One region of the Corynebacterium liangguodongii genome, then DNA from elsewhere that is predicted to be linked to it. Evidence: riboswitches for the same ligand, from Rfam matches in the RefSeq annotation. Region 1 holds a riboswitch; the other holds the start of a gene.

Region 1 (4,995 bases):
GCGCTACACCATCTCCGGTGTCCTGCGGCCGCAGCTAAACAAGGTTTTCCCGACCCACTGGTCGTTCATGCTCGGTGAGATGGCGCTCTACAGCTTCATCATCTTGCTGCTGACCGGTATCTACCTCGCGCTGTTTTTCGATCCGTCGATTACCAAGGTGATCTACGACGGCGCCTACCTTCCGCTTAACGGCGTGGAGATGTCGCGTGCCTACGCCACCGCGCTCGATATCTCCTTCGAGGTGCGCGGCGGCCTGTTCGTCCGTCAGATGCACCACTGGGCGGCGCTGATGTTCATGATGGCGATGTTCGCCCACATGCTGCGCATCTTCTTCACCGGCGCGTTCCGCCGCCCCCGCGAGGCGAACTGGATCATCGGCGTCACCCTCATCCTGGTCGGCATGGCGGAGGGCTTCCTCGGCTACTCGCTGCCGGATGATCTGCTCTCCGGCGTGGGGCTGCGCATCATGTCCGCTATCATCGTCGGCATCCCGATCATCGGCACATGGATCCACTGGGCGATCTTCGGCGGCGACTTCCCGTCCGACCTGATGCTCGATCGCTTCTACATCCTCCACGTGCTTGTGCTGCCGGGCCTCATCCTCGCCCTCGTCGCGGCGCACCTCCTGCTCGTGTGGTTCCAAAAGCACACCCAGTTCCCGGGCCCGGGCCGCACGGAGAACAACGTCGTGGGCATCCGCATCATGCCGGTCTTTGCCGTCAAGGCGATTGGCTTCATGTTCGTCGTCTTCGCGGTTCTCGCGGGCATGGCGGGCCTGACCACCATCAACGCCATCTGGAACCTTGGGCCGTACAACCCGTCGCAGGTCTCCGCTGGTTCGCAGCCCGATATCTACATGCTGTGGACGGACGGCGCGGCCCGCGTCATGCCGGCCTGGGAGCTCTACCTGGGCAACTACACCATCCCCGGCGCGTTCTGGGTGGCCCTCATGTGCGGCATCATGGTCGTGCTGCTCTTTACCTACCCGTTCATCGAGCAGAAGCTCACCGGCGATACCGCCCACCACAACCTGCTGCAGCGCCCGCGCGACGTTCCGGTGCGCACGGGCGTGGGCGTGATGGCCGTGACCTTCTTCCTGCTGCTGACCATCTCCGGCGGTAACGACCACGTGGCGCACTTCTTCCAGATCTCGCTCAACGCGATGACCTGGGTTGGACGCATAGGCCTGATCGTGCTGCCGCCGCTGGCGTACTTCATCACCTACCGCATCTGCGTCGGCCTGCAGCGCTCGGACCGCGAGGTGCTCGAGCACGGTATCGAGACCGGCGTGATCAAGAAGCTGCCGAACGGCGCGTTTGTGGAGATCCACCAGCCGCTCGGCCCGGTCGACGAGCACGGCCACCCGATCCCGCTGGAGTACCACGGCGCGCGTGTGCCGAAGCAGCTCAACCAGCTCGGCTTCGCCGACTCCGAGACCGTGGGTACCTTCGCCCCGGCCGATCCCGAGATCTCCGAGCGGGTGCGCGAGGCCTCCGCGCGCAACCACCACGAGGAGATCGAGACGCTGCGCGCCCTGGAGGAGACCAAGGGTGCGAGCGACCGGGATGCCTCCCTGCGCGAGGGCGAGCAACACTAGCTCCCCTCGAGACCTCTGAAGGGCCCCTCCCATAGCGGGAGGGGCCCTTTGTTACGTTTCGGTAAAGGCGGCTCGCGCAGGGCCAGTCCTTGAATGTGCTCAAGGTCACAAAAGCACGTGTGCGCGTGTTGTGGATAGGTGTCTGCACGTGGGGGAGAGGCACCAGAGTTCCCAGATCGCGCAGGTCAGGGGGCTGTGTATGGAAGTCTGTGCGCCTCGAGGGTCGATCGCGTAGCCCGCCGACTCGGGCTGGTGGGGCCCGCGGCGAAAAATAACAGACCAATAACGAATGTCGCGTTGGACAAGAGCCGTTGCAGTTTCGTAACCTTACCGAGACATTGCGGCAACGAACGTTGGATGCAAGTTACGAAAGACAAGAACATATGACGCCGAGTCCCCTGGCTTCGGGCCCGCACCTGCAGGTCGAAGCCTGGGGAGCCGGGGACCCACTGAGGGCCCTTTGCGGGGCCGAATTCCTGGGGTGCATGGGCGCGAGGGTGCCCGCCGATGCGGCGGGCGCGGAGCGATTCAGGGCTGATCTCAAGCCTAACCCGTCAGCTAACCCGGTAGGCACGAGAAGATATGGAGAAATTTACGTGGCAAAGCATCGTCGCTTGAGCTCGTCTACCGCACGCAACCTCGCAGCAGCCTCCGCCGTCGTGACCGGCGCGGCGCTGCTCGCCCCCGCGCCCGCTCACGCGGCGCAGGTGCAGGTTCCCAACACCCCGGTCTCCGTCGAGATCCCTGGCATCGAGGGCGTTCCCGGCATCGCCACCATCCCCGGCATCGAGGCGTGGATCCCGTCCCTGGCGGGGCAGGGCAACGCCACCTCCAGCGATATTGCGTCCGCAATCGCCGCGGTCAAGGCCATCCCGGGCGTTGCCAACGTCCCCGGCTTCAGCGAGTTCATCGCTGAGGTCGAGGCACGCTACGCGCAGCCGGAGGAGGCCTACACCGCCACCGCGCCGATGAACGTCGAGGCTGCCGCCGCTCCCGCGCCGGCCCCCGAGGTCTCCCCGGGCCAGCAGATCGTCGATATCGCCCGCTCCAAGGTGGGCGCACCCTACGTCTACGGCGCGTCCGGCCCGGATGCGTTCGACTGCTCCGGTTTCACCTCCTGGGTCTACGCCCAGGCGGGCAAGTCCATTCCGCGCACCTCGCAGGCACAGGCGTCGTCCGGGATGCAGGTCTCCCGCGCCGATATCCAGCCGGGTGACATCGTCGTCTACTACGGCGGCGCCTCCCACGTGGGCATCTATGCCGGCAACGGCACGATTATCGACGCGCTGAATTCCGGCATCCCCGTCGGCGAGCGCTCGATCGACATGATGCCGATTCACTCCATCGTGCGCTTCTAGGCCGCGCCACCCCAGCCTCACATTGTCGGCCTCGTCCCGTTGAGGGGCGGGGCCGACGTGGCGTTTGTCAGGCTTCGAAAAGCGGCTTGCTTTCGGCGCCGCGGGCGCTATAGTAATGTCACAGTTCTATAAAGCCGCGCCCATCCCGGAGCCTAGGGAGTGCGTGCGCGAGACCCCGCCTTAGGAAGGATCCCCCGTGGGACGACACGCTTCTACGCCGCGCTCCGGTGCAGGCCGCACGACTGTCTCTGTTGCCGCGATCGCCGCGGTAGCCGCGAGCTCGTGGGCGGCCATCCCCGCCCGGGCCGACGACGTCGATGCCCTCATCAAGGAGCTGGCCGCAACCTCCGATGAGGCGACGGCGAAGATGGAGGAGATCAAGGCACTCGAGGTCGAGATCGACCAGGCACAGGCGGACCTCGAAAAGAGCGTGCGTGACGTGGAAGTGGCGCAGTCCAAAGCCGCCGCCGCGCGCGACGTGCGTAACGCGCAGCAGGGCGCGGTCAACGACGTGGCAACCTCGACGTACCGCACCATGCAGGTCGATAGCGTCGTGAACACGCTGGGCTCGCAGACCCCGCAAGAGATCATCGACAAGACCACCTACCTCGGTTCGATCGCGCGCAAGCGCCAAGAGGAGCTCGATGTCCTCAAGCTTGCCTCGCGCGACGCCATCGATGCGGCCCGCGCCGCGGACGTGGCCAAGGCGGCGGCGCAGTACAAGCGGGGCAAGCTCGAGGCGCAGCGCGCAAGGCTCGAAGAGGAGCGCACGGCGATCGAGGGCCGGATCAAAGACGTTGAGGCGAAGGTCGACGCGCTCTCGCCCGAGGCGCGGCTCGCGTGGATGAACCAGGGCAACCCGGTGCCCGCCGATCTGCTCGATCCCAGCGCGTTTGCCGGCGGCATCGTCGGCGCCGCCATGGGGCAGCTGGGCAAGCCCTACGGCTGGGGTGCTTCCGGGCCCGATGCGTTCGACTGCTCGGGTCTGATGGTGTGGGCGTATTCCCAAAACGGCAAGTCGATTCCGCGCACCTCTCAGGCTCAGCTCGCCGGGGGCACGCCGGTGCCGCTCAACCAGCTACAACCGGGCGATATCGTCGGCTACTACCCGGGCGTGACGCACGTGGGCATGTACATCGGCAACGGCCAGGTTGTCCACGCCTCCGACTACGGCATCCCCGTCCAGGTCGTGCCGCTGAACTCCATGCCCATACAGGGGGCGGTGCGCTACTAGCGCCCCCTCCCGCGCAATGCCGACGCTCCTGGTCACCAACGACTTCCCGCCCACCGTGGGCGGGATCCAGTCCTACCTGCGCGATTTTTCCGACCAGCTCGCCCGCATCGCCGGCGCGGACGAGCTGGTCGTCTTCGCCTCGACGCAGGATGCGGAGGCGGCGCGCGAGTTCGACGCGAGCGTGGGCTACACCGTCATCCGCTGGCCGCGCCGCGTCATGCTGCCGACCCCGGCGACCGCGCGCACGATGCGCGAGATCATAGCGCGCTACGGGGTGGAGACTGTCTGGTTCGGGGCGGCAGCCCCGCTGGCGCTGATGGCTCCCGCGGCGCGGGCGGCAGGGGCGCGGCGCGTGGTGGCCTCCACCCACGGACACGAGGTGGGCTGGGCGATGCTCCCCGTCGCGCGCCAGGCGCTGGGTGTCATCGGGCGGGGCGCGGACGCGATCACCTACGTCTCCCGCTACACGCTTGGCCGGTGCCGCGGGGCGCTGGGAGCCTCCGGCGCGGAACCGGAGTTTGCGGCTCTGCCGTCTGGGGTGGATACCGGCTTTTTCCGTCCCGCCTCGCAAGAGCGCGCCGCCGAGACGAGGAGGCGCTTCGGGCTCGGTGCCGGCCCTCTCATCGTGTGCGCCTCGCGGCTGGTGGCGCGAAAGGGCCAGGACGTGCTTATCGACGCCTTGCCGGCCGTCACCCGCGCCATCCCGGGCGCCCGGTTAGTCATCGTCGGCTCGGGGCCATACGAGCGCTCCCTGCGCAGGCGCGCGAGGGGCAGCGCCGGCGCGGTGCTCTTCACAGGCGCCGTCG
Region 2 (4,995 bases), 930 kb from region 1:
CGCCTGGGCCCAGGTCCCCCGGGCGCAGGCGCTCGGAATACGGAACCCACTCAGGGGCCTTGAGCGCGTCGCCCGCGGGGAGGAGGGCGACCTCGTTGACCGTGACGTGGCTCGAGCCCGTCGCGCAGGCAAGCACCGCGTTCCACTCCCACCCCGGGTAGCCGGGCACGTCCGCTTCGAACCGGTGGGTGGCCACGTTGGCGCTCACCCCTGTGAGGCCGATGTGGGCGCCGATGGTTCCCTCGGCGATTTCCTCAAGGGCCCGCCGCGCGGTCTCTACGGCGCGGGACCCGATGAGCGGGCTTGCGTTTCGGTTCCTGGACTGAGACACGTGCCCTATTATGCGCCACGCGCGACGCGCTGGGGCATGATGGGTCCCATGTCTCGCGCTGGATTCCCCGCCCTCCTCGCCGCGGCCTTCCTTCCCCTGTGCGTGGTGTCCTGCGGGGCGCCCACCGCGCAGGACGCCGCCGATCCCGTCGAGCGGCTCGTGGCCGCGGAGGTGGCGCGCTATCCCTTTAATCCCGACAGCTTCACCCAGGGCTTAGAGGTCGGCCCCGACGGCAACGTGGTGGTGGGCACGGGGCAATACGGGCTCTCGCGCATCTACCGCTCGACGCCCGACGGTGAGGAGCTTGCGAGCGCGGTGCTCGATCCACGGTTTTTCGGCGAGGGCCTCACGCGGGTTGGCGACTCGATCTGGCAGCTCACGTGGAAAGAAGGAGTGGCGATCAAGCGCGACGCGGCGAGCTTGGAGGAGACCGGGCGGGCGAGTTATTCCGGGCAGGGGTGGGGGTTGTGCTCGCGCGGCGATGAGGTGATCTTCTCAGACGGCACCGCCGAGCTGCGGCGAATGGACCCCGTCACGTTCAGCGAGCGGGGGCGGTTGACGGTGACGCTGGAGGGCCAGCCCGTAGACCACCTCAACGAGCTCGAGTGCGTTGGCGATGAGATCTACGCCAACGTCTTCTTAAGCACGGACATTCTGCGTATCGACGCCTCAACGGGCGCCGTCACCGCAGTCATTGACGCCTCCGGCCTGCCGAACAACGCCGCCCCCGACCCCAACAACGTGCTCAACGGCATCGCCCACATCCCCGGGACCGACGAGTTCTACCTCGCCGGAAAGCGCTGGCCAGACCTCTACCGGGTCCGCTTCGTGGCGGCCCCGGCGGCACACTAGGGTGGTGAGCCATGAAAAACAGATCCTGGCTGCTCTCAGCTGTCATCTTGTTCGGCGCGCTGGTCCTGGTGGCCGGCTTCTACGCGTTTTCGCGCTGGCAGCAATCGCGCCCGTCCACCCCGGTGGGCCAGCTCAGCGTATCCGTGACCGCGGGTGAGGTAAGCCGCGAGGTCGACCCGTACACCGTCTGCCCCCTCGACGAGCAGTGCGACGGCGGGCAACCGCCCACCATACCGCTCGAGGGCGCCGACGAGGTCACGCTCGACGTGCCCTCAGAGGTCGCACAGTCGAGCTGGCGGCTGCTGAGCATCTACGACGACCCGGCCGCCAACGGCGAGGAGGTCTTCCCCTCCGGCGAGGCCACCACGGCGACGGTCCCCGCCGTCAAGGGGGAGGCGCACCTCGTTGTGGTTGAGGTCTCCACGCTCGCCGTGGATACCGACGCGGCCGGGGAGGAGACCCCGGTGGTGGCGACGTGGTCCGTTGGCTTCGAGCCCGGCGCTTAGGCGTCGAGCTCCTTGGCCACGGCGCGCAAGATCTCCGCAACCTGTTTGCCGTGTGCTCGCTCCGGGTAGCGCCCGGCCTCGAGCGCCGGCTGAATCTGGGTCTCTAGCACCGTCATCATGTCGGCGAGCAGCTTGTTGAGCTCCTCTGGCTTGTAGCGGTGCGAGGGACGCCGCTTGGGGGATTCGAGCACTCGCACGCGCAGCGCCTGCGGCCCCCGGCGCCCCGCGGCGAAATCGAACTCGATGCGCTGGCCCGCGACGAGCTCCTCAACACCGTCGGGCAAGACGTTCTTGCCCACGAAGACGTCCTCGTCCCCGGGGTTTGACGCGAAGCCGAATCCCTTCTCGGCGTCGTACCACTTCACTTTCCCTACCGGCATGCCTTTGGTTCCTCCTTGTCAAAACGATCATTCTACAACGGCAGTCAAGCCACTATGACACACGTCACATCGATGGGGCGAGGCGCCGTCGACCAGTGCGTTTTCTGCACCCGACCGCTTACGCGTGGCCCAAGTTAATCCGATTTGTGCCCTCTGCGTGACTAAATCGTTACAAACCGATATAGTCGCCCGCATACCCCTCAACGGGGAGAGAACCTAATACATTCCGACAGCCACGCCGAATCCCGCCCGGCTACCAGGGGGCGGGAGCGGAGGACCCACCTTCTCTGGAGGCCTTGGTCTCCTTGGGGTGAAGCCGCAGCCCGCGGCCTGGCACCTACAGCCAGAACCCGACAGCTAACTTCGCAGGCGGTCAAAGAAGAGAGGACACACCACATGGGACGCCACACCAAGCAGACCGCATCGTTTGCCAAGAAGGCGCTCGCCGGCACCGCAGCGGCCGCCGCGCTCAGCGGCATCGCCGCCCCGGCCGCGCAGGCCGCACCCGACTCCGACTGGGACCGCCTGGCACAGTGCGAGGCTGGCGGGAATTGGCAGATCAACACGGGCAACGGCTACCACGGCGGCCTGCAGTTCTCCCCCTCGACCTGGCGCGCCTACGGCGGCGAGCAGTTCGCCCCTTACGCCTACCAGGCAACCCGCGAGGAGCAGATCATCGTTGCCGAGCGCACCCTGGCCGCCCAGGGCTGGGGCGCGTGGCCCGCCTGCTCGGCGAGCCTCGGCCTAAACTCCGCGCCGACCAACCGCGACGCGCAGCCTGCGGCACCCGCACCCGCTCCGGAACCCGCGCCTGAGGCGGCGCCCGCCCCGGCCCCTGCGCAGACCACCCAGGTCGATGCGCTCTACAACGCCGTCGCCGAGGCGCTGAGCGAGTACAACCTCCAGGTCCCGGCCCACGTCCAGGCGAACTACGCGGCCAACCGCGACAACTACAACGACTTCTACCAGGCCAACAAGTCCCTGATCGACGCAGCGCTCGGCGGGGATATGAACTCCGCAATCGCGCAGCTCTCCAGCCGCTAGGCGCGACACAAGGAAGAGACATAAAGAAACGCCCTGCCGTGCGGCGGGGCGTTTGTCGTGCGCGCGCAGGCTAGCCGTTAAAGCGGGTCGTCGTGTGCACGTAGCCGATCTCTTCGTAAGGGAGCGGCAGGATGAGCTCGTCGCCAAACGGGCTGGAGGCGCCCGCCAGCTTGGAGGAGATCTCGGTCACCGGGTGACCGTTACCGGGAGTGTCTACTGGCCACGCCGGGTTAGCGCGGCCGATCTTGTCAACGTTGGAAGCCATGGAGTTATTGTTTCATGTCGACGCCGAAATCGCACGTAGTATTGCCCCCGATATGTCTGTGATGTACTCCGCACTCGGGGAGATGAGCGAAGGCGAGCTGCGCCGCATCATCGCCCACCGGCCTGACGTCGCCTACCCCACCCCGCCCTCGCTGGCGGCGCTGGCAACCCGCCTCGCACTCCCCGGCTCGATCGCGCGGGTCCTGCGCACCCTCACGGCGGCGGAGATCGCGGTGTTGGAGGTCCTTGGCGACTACGGCGCGGAGCTCGAACCCGTTGCCCTCGAGCGAGTTGACCTCCCCGTCGACCTCCCGCGGTGCGCCGCCCGGTTGCGCGACCGCGCCCTTATCGTCGGGCCTGATGATGCGCTGCGCCTCGCCCCCGGGGCGCTCTCCGCCCTTCCCCCAGGTTGGCGCATCCTCGATCCGGCGCCCGAGGGGCTCGCGGAGGTGCTCGCTGGGCTAGGTCAGCGCGAACGATCCGTACTAGAAACCTTGGCCTCGGCGGGATCGATCGGCACCTCTCGCGCGGCCGCGCCCGACGCGGACCCGGAGCTGCCGGTCCCGCGACTCATTTCGCGCGGCCTCCTGGTGCGGGTGAACTCCCAAACCGTGCGCCTACCCCGGCCCGTGCGCGAGGCGCTGCGGGGCGGCACACCCCGGTCCTACCCGCTCTCCCCGCGGCCGGCCGGCGAAGCCGTCGAGCCCTCCCTCGTCAGCTCCTCCTCCGCGGCTGCCGGACTCGACGCCGTGCGCCAGGTGCGCGGCGTGATCACGCGGCTCATCGGCGCCCCCATCGCGTTGCTCAAGGACGGCAGCCTCGGGGTGCGCGCCACGGCCGCGCTAGGCAAGGAGCTGGGATTCGACCCGGCGCTCGCGGTAACCGTCGCGGAGTCCGCCGGGCTCATCGGGCGCGGCGACATCGACGCTGCGGACTGCCTCGCCGCAACCCGGGAGGGCCTGGCCTGGCTGGATGCGCCGTTGTACCAACAGTGGGCGGTCGTGCTGTGCGGGTGGTTCGCCTCACCGTGGCGCACGGAGCTAGACCGGAAGCTGCTAAGCGAAGAGATGCGCGCTCCGGAAATCCGCTGGGAGCGCAGGGGCGTCGTCACGCAACTGCGAGAAGGGCCGCTTGACCGCGAGGACCTCGGGGCGAACCTGCACCACTTCGCGCCGCTTATGGCCTCGGGGCTGTCGTACGCGTTGATCGATAAGGTCGTCGAGGAGGGCCACGCGATCGGCGCACTAGCACACGATATGGTGTCTCCCCCTGCTCGGGCGCTGCTTGACGGGGCGGATATCGCCGCGGCCACGCGCGAGATGGTCCCCGCCGAGGTGGACTACGTCATCGCACAGGCCGACATGACCATCCTTGCCCCCGGCCCGCTCGCCCCGGAAGTGGCCACCACCCTCGAGGCGTTCGCGGACCTCGAATCCCCCGGGATCGCTAGCCTCTACCGGGTCACCGACGCCTCCATCAAGCGCGCTCTCGACGCCGGACGCACCGCCGAAGAGCTTCAGGCCTGGCTCGAGCGCCACTGCGCCGGGGAGGTCCCGCAGGCCATGCGCTTCGCAATCACCGATGCCGCCAGGCACCATGGCGCGCTGCGCGCCGGGGC

The links. Region 1 has a riboswitch for cyclic di-AMP ahead of C3E79_RS07660 (C40 family peptidase). Riboswitches for the same ligand answer to the same signal wherever they lie in the genome.
Region 2: it holds a riboswitch for cyclic di-AMP, as region 1 does, so the genes downstream of both, C3E79_RS03205 (resuscitation-promoting factor Rpf1 domain-containing protein) here and C3E79_RS07660 (C40 family peptidase) in region 1, are expected to answer to the same signal.

The regions. Positions count from the first base shown of each region.
Region 1 is NZ_CP026948.1:1,597,794-1,602,788, reverse strand. It holds gene qcrB (cytochrome bc1 complex cytochrome b subunit) at 1-1,597, shown strand, start outside; cyclic di-AMP (ydaO/yuaA leader) riboswitch at 1,975-2,181, shown strand; gene C3E79_RS07660 (C40 family peptidase) at 2,194-2,955, shown strand; gene C3E79_RS07655 (C40 family peptidase) at 3,152-4,189, shown strand; gene C3E79_RS07650 (glycosyltransferase family 4 protein) at 4,206-4,995, shown strand, end outside.
Region 2 is NZ_CP026948.1:671,106-676,100, reverse strand. It holds gene C3E79_RS03225 (DUF3027 domain-containing protein) at 1-331, opposite strand, end outside; gene C3E79_RS03220 (glutaminyl-peptide cyclotransferase) at 371-1,183, shown strand; gene C3E79_RS03215 (DUF2771 domain-containing protein) at 1,195-1,689, shown strand; gene C3E79_RS03210 (cold-shock protein) at 1,686-2,069, opposite strand; cyclic di-AMP (ydaO/yuaA leader) riboswitch at 2,296-2,457, shown strand; gene C3E79_RS03205 (resuscitation-promoting factor Rpf1 domain-containing protein) at 2,466-3,113, shown strand; gene C3E79_RS03200 (hypothetical protein) at 3,184-3,378, opposite strand; gene C3E79_RS03195 (helicase-associated domain-containing protein) at 3,377-4,995, shown strand, end outside.